DNA from 2 places in the Blautia stercoris genome. Region 1 is predicted to be linked to the other one. Evidence: predicted binding sites of a transcription regulator. Region 1 holds the regulator's gene; the other holds the start of a gene.
What was found. The regulator HrcA, encoded in region 1, represses chaperone genes, less so after heat shock. The targets are predictions, from matches to a motif close to TGTTAGCACTCNNNNNNNNNGAGTGCTAACA.
Positions count from the first base shown of each region.

Region 2: clpB (ATP-dependent chaperone ClpB) is a predicted target of HrcA. The motif match lies at 1,117-1,147, and genes of this name have one in related genera.

Region 1 is NZ_BAAHYF010000001.1:1,475,282-1,478,446, forward strand. It holds gene dnaK (molecular chaperone DnaK) at 1-565, opposite strand, end outside; gene grpE (nucleotide exchange factor GrpE) at 647-1,258, opposite strand; gene hrcA (heat-inducible transcriptional repressor HrcA) at 1,276-2,313, opposite strand; gene uvrB (excinuclease ABC subunit UvrB) at 2,612-3,165, opposite strand, start outside.
Region 2 is NZ_BAAHYF010000002.1:786,802-789,966, forward strand. It holds gene ACYQ2D_RS13450 (SIR2 family NAD-dependent protein deacylase) at 1-724, shown strand, start outside; gene clpB (ATP-dependent chaperone ClpB) at 1,212-3,165, shown strand, end outside.

The DNA.
Region 1 (3,165 bases):
CTTCGATAACACCGTCACCGATTTCAATAACGGAAACATCAAATGTACCACCACCTAAGTCGTATACCATGATTTTCTGTTCTTTTTCGTTATCCAGACCGTAAGCAAGTGCTGCTGCTGTAGGCTCGTTGATGATACGTTTTACATCAAGACCTGCGATTTTACCGGCATCTTTTGTTGCCTGACGCTGTGCGTCATTGAAATATGCCGGAACTGTGATAACAGCTTCTGTTACTTTTTCACCAAGATAGTTTTCTGCATCACCTTTCAGTTTCTGAAGAATCATTGCGGAAATTTCCTGTGGAGAATATTTCTTATCATCAATTGTTACTCTGTAATCTGTACCCATGTGTCTCTTGATAGAAGAGATTGTTTTGTCAGCATTTGTAACTGCCTGACGTTTTGCCGGCTCACCGACTAATCTTTCACCTGTTTTTGTAAATGCCACAACAGATGGTGTTGTTCTTGCGCCTTCCGCATTTGCGATAACAGTTGGCTGTCCACCTTCCATAACACCTACACAGCTATTTGTTGTACCTAAGTCAATACCAATAATCTTGCTCATGATTTTTTCCTCCTATATCAATTCCAAGTTTTCTATCAATTTATAAGATGAAATCTGATTTTAAAAATCAGATATAATTGATTAATTTGCTACTTTTACCATGCTGTGTCTTACGACATGGTCTTTATAGAGATATCCTTTCTGGAACTCTTCTACTACTACATTCTCTCCGGCTTCTTCATCTTCCACATGCATTACTGCGTTGTGGTAATCCGGATTAAATTCTTCTCCGACTGCATCAATGGCTTTGACACCCATTTCTTCAAATACAGTCATCATCTGTTTGTAAATCTTTGTCATTCCGTCTGCAAACGGACTGTCTTTTTCTTCTTCCGGAACTGCTGCAAGACCTCTTTCAAAGTTATCTACAACCGGAAGAATCTTTTCAATAATTTCTCTTGCACCGATTTCATACATGGAAGCTTTTTCTTTCTCGGTACGTTTTCTGAAATTATCAAATTCTGCCATCTGACGTTTTACACGGTCAGTCAGCTCTTCGATTTTTTCATCTTTTTTATCTTTTTTCTTTTTGAAAAATCCTTTCTTTTCTTCAGATTTTTCTTCTGTTTCTGCTTCTTCAGAATTTTCTTCTGCCTCACAGCTTTCTTCTGTAACTTCTTCGGTTTCTTCTGTTTCTGTCTCGGCTGTTACATCATCGTTTTTATCATCATATAATTCTTTTTCTTCTGACACGAATCCATTCCGCCTTTCTATGTTTTCTTAAATATATGGTCTAATTGTGTTTTCAGCGTTTTCAGATTATCTACTACATTTTCATAATCCATTCTCTTCGGTCCGATGATTCCGATTGTTCCCTGCATGCCCTCACCCAAGTCGTAAGTCGCAGTCACTACACTGCAGTCTCTCATGGTTTGTACCGGACTTTCATTTCCAATATAAACCTGAATTCCTGTGTTTTCTTCTGAACTCATCGAATCTTTTACTAAATCCGCAAGCGCATGTTTTTCTTCAAATGCTGAAATCAATTCACTGGCTTTTGAGGTATCTGCTAGTTCCGGGTACTTGAAAATGTTTGTCGCACCGCTTGTATAGATTTCAACCTCATCTTTGTCTTCCGCAATCGCCTGAGCTACCGCATCAATCACACTGCCAACCACTTCACTGTGGATACCGGCTTGTTCTTTCATCCGGGTTATCATGCTCAGATTGATTTCTTCGATTGTAAGACCATTTAACTGCGTATTTAAAAGCAGATTTAATTTTAAAACTGTTTCATCACTCATAGGCTCCTGTAAATCAATCATCTGATTCTTTACCAGATTGCTGTCGGTTACTAAAACCGCAAGCAGTTGATTGTCACCCACTTTAGAGAGCTGAATGAATTTAAGTTTGTTTCTGTGATAGGTCGGACCGGAAATCATTGTGGCATAATTTGTATTTATTGCAAGTACTTTTACTACCTGCTGTAATACTTTTTCCATTTTATCGGTCTTTTCTATCATCAAATCTTTAATTTCCGAAACTTCTTTTTCTTTTTCCTTCATCAGTTCATCGACATATAACCGATATCCTTTATCAGAAGGAATTCTTCCAGCCGATGTATGCGGCTGAAGAATGTAACCCAGTTCTTCCAGGTCTGACATTTCATTTCGGATGGTTGCAGAACTGAGATTCAGGTCTGTGTATTTTGATATCGTTCTTGAACCAACCGGTTCTCCGGTATCAAGGTAGGTCTGGATTATGGCTTTTAAAATTTTTCGTTTTCGCTCATCCAATTCACTTTCCATTTTAATCTCCTTTCTGCTTCTTTTTTAATTGTTAGCACTCGTCGTAGTGGAGTGCTAACATCTATGCTCTTAAGATAGCACTGACCCATTTATTTGTCAAGAGCTTTACGAAATTTTTTTTATTTTTTTAACCAAATCAAGTAAGTCCCCTGCTTCAATTGCGAAAAGCAATAAGCAGGGGTGGGGACTTGCTTGTATCAGGAGGGGCAAGCCCCTTCTGATAAGCTGCGTAGCAGCTATTTGGTTATGAGCAAGCAGTGTAGCGGATTGCGAATATCCACTTGACTTCGAGCGGAAATCAATCCATTTCTTCCAGATTTTTCTTCAGTTCCACCATTTTGTCACGAAGCCCTGCTGCTGCCTCGAAATTCAAATCCGCCGCTGCTTTTCGCATCTTCTTCTCGACTTCTTTAATTAATTTTTCTAATTCTTTTCTGCTCATAGACTCAGGGTCTTTCTCTAATTTTTCTTCTGTCTCGGCAACCGATTTGGAAATACTGATTAAATCTCGTACCGCTTTTTTAACAGTCTGCGGTGTGATATGATGTTCTTTATTATATTCCTCCTGTACACTACGGCGACGCATCGTCTCATTGATTGCCATCTTCATGGAATCCGTCATCACATCTGCATACATAATGACATGTCCCTCTACATTTCTTGCCGCACGACCAATTGTCTGAATCAGTGAGGTCTCGGAACGCAGGAATCCCTCTTTGTCTGCATCCAGAATTGCAACTAATGTAATTTCCGGAATATCCAGTCCCTCTCTTAAAAGGTTGATTCCAACCAAAACATCAAATACATTTAAACGCATATCACGGATAATCTGTGTCCGCTCTAACGTATCAA
Region 2 (3,165 bases), on a different contig from region 1:
AGATTTCGGAGATTTCCGCAGCAGATACGGGATCAGAAACATACTGCAGGGATTATTCTTTCAGTATCCTACAGAAGAATCTAAATGGGCATTTTTCAGCAGACTGATCAGCCGGAAATGTTATCTGGAACAGCCCGGTCCTGTAATGGAGGATCTGTATCGTCTGGTTGGTTCCAAAGATTATTTTATTGTGACCTCCAATGGCGAGGACCATTTCGTGCCTGCAGGATTTGACAGGGATAAGGTCTTTGAGATGGAAGGCCGTCTCACCCAGTCCCGGTGCCAGAATGGATGCGGAACAGGTCCTTACGAAAACCAGAATGAAATTCTCAAAATGGCGAAAGCTGAAAAAAACGGACAGATCCCCTCAGAACTGGTTCCCTGCTGTTCCTGCTGTGGAGGGCCAGTTACGGTCAATATGGTAAACAGCAATGCATTCTTTCAGACCGAACAGTTCCAAAAGAAAATGCAAGACTATCAGAACTTTATTAAGAAATATCATGGTAAAAGACTAGCGATTCTGGAATTGGGCGTGGGATGGCGAAACCGTATGATCAAAGAGCCTTTCATGAGTCTTGCTGCTTCTGAACCTGAAGCAGTTTATATCACCTTCAATAAAGGAGAAGTCTATATTCCTTCAGAAATTGCCGGAAAGTCGATCGGGGTAGATGGAGATATTGGGGAGGCGCTGAAAGAAATATGTCTGGCAAGAGAGAACCTATAGGGTTGTTTATATATTTCTATTTGGGTAATTAATTTTTCTGAATGGACAATGCAAAAAAGGCGATTGTACAGGAATGTGAGAAGTATAAAGCACAGTTGGAAAAGAGTGGAACAAAGTACAAAATTTTATCAGAAAAAACAATGAAGATGGTTCTATTTTTCCAAGAATTTGTCGTAAAAATGTGGTCAAATTAAGAAAATCGAGTGCGAAAGCAAGTGAAAAATTTCTGTGAAGTAGTGGCATACGTCATGCACAGCTCGGGAAAGACTTCCTTCGCTGTAGGGCTGTCGCCCTATAAAATAGCAAAAAAAGGCGCCTTTGCAAGTAAACTAGCAGGGCGTCTTTTTTCACCATTTTGCATGGCTTGTAGCGTTCACAAAATCTTCATAAAAAATTAGCACTCATCTCTTGACAGTGCTAACAAAAGGTGTTATATTTGCAATAGAACAAGAAAACAATAGCCTTTGATATAGATGGAGGGATTTTTATGAACATTAGCAAATTTACACAGAAATCACTTCAGGCAGTACAGGATTTGGAAAAGACTGCTTATGAATTTGGAAATCAGGAGATTGAGCAGGAGCATCTGGTTTACAACCTGGTGCATCAGGAGGACAGCCTGATACTGAAGCTGATTGAAAAAATGGAGATTCAGAAAGAGCATTTCCTGAATCGAATTGAACAGGCATTAAATGCCAGAACAAAAGTGTCCGGAGGTCAGCAGTATATTGGTCAGTATTTAAATAAAGCACTGGTCAGTGCGGAGGACGAAGCCAAAGCGATGGGAGATGAATATGTCTCTGTTGAACATTTATTTTTGGCTCTTTTAAATAACCCGAGTCCGACTATGAAATCATTCTGGCAGGAATATGGAATCACAAGGGAACGTTTCTTACAGGCATTGAGTACAGTAAGAGGAAACCAGAGAGTGACTTCTGATAATCCGGAAGCAACTTATGATACCTTAAATAAATATGGTCAGGATTTGGTAGAAAAAGCAAGACAGCAGAAACTTGACCCGGTTATCGGTCGTGATGCCGAAATCAGAAATGTCATTCGTATTCTTTCAAGAAAAACCAAAAACAATCCGGTTTTAATTGGTGAACCTGGTGTTGGTAAAACAGCAGCAGTAGAAGGATTAGCACAGCGTATTGTACAAGGTGATGTTCCGGAGGGCTTAAAAGATAAAAAGATTTTTGCCCTTGATATGGGCGCACTGGTTGCAGGTGCAAAATATCGTGGTGAATTTGAGGAACGTTTAAAAGCGGTACTGGAAGAAGTCAGAAAGAGTGAAGGAAAAATCATTCTGTTTATCGATGAACTTCATCTGATTGTAGGTGCCGGTAAAACAGAAGGTGCAATGGATGCCGGAAATATGTTAAAACCAATGCTTGCAAGAGGTGAACTGCATTGTATTGGTGCAACGACTCTTGATGAATATCGTCAGTATATTGAAAAAGATGCAGCTCTTGAAAGACGATTCCAGCCGGTTATGGTAAATGAACCGACAGTCGAAGATACGATTTCAATTCTTCGTGGATTAAAAGAGCGTTATGAAGTATTCCATGGCGTAAAGATTACAGACAGTGCATTGGTTGCAGCAGCAACATTATCAAACCGTTATATTTCGGATCGTTTCTTACCGGATAAAGCGATTGACCTGGTGGATGAAGCCTGTGCTCTGATTAAAACCGAACTTGATTCCATGCCGGCAGAACTTGATGAGTTAAATCGTAAACTGATGCAGATGGAAATCGAGGAAGCAGCGCTGAAAAAAGAAAATGACCGTTTAAGTCAGGATCGTCTGGTGGAACTGCAGAAAGAAATGGCAGAACTGCGTGATGAATTTAATGGAAGAAAAGCCCAGTGGGATAATGAAAAAGCTTCCGTTGAGAAATTATCCAAACTGCGTGAGCAGATTGAGGATATGAATAAACAAATTCAGAAAGCGCAGAGAGATTATAATCTTGATGAGGCAGCAAGATTGCAGTACGGAGAAATGCCAAAACTGCAAAAACAGCTTGAAATCGAAGAAGAAAAAGTGAAAAATCAGGATTTATCTCTGGTACATGAAAGTGTAACCGATGACGAAATTGCAAGAATTATTTCAAGATGGACCGGTATTCCGGTAGCAAAACTGACCGAAGGAGAAAAAACAAAAATCCTTGGTCTGGAAGAGGAACTGCATAAACGTGTCATCGGACAGGACGAAGGGGTTACAAAAGTAACAGATGCCATTATTCGTTCCAAAGCCGGAATTAAAGACCCAACAAAACCAATCGGTTCATTCCTGTTCCTTGGTCCAACTGGTGTTGGTAAAACAGAATTGGCTAAGACTTTGGCGGCAACGCTGTTTGATGATGAGCAGAACATGGTGCGTATTGATATGAGTGAATACATGGAGAAATATTCTGTGTCTCGTTTAATTGGAGCGCCTCCAG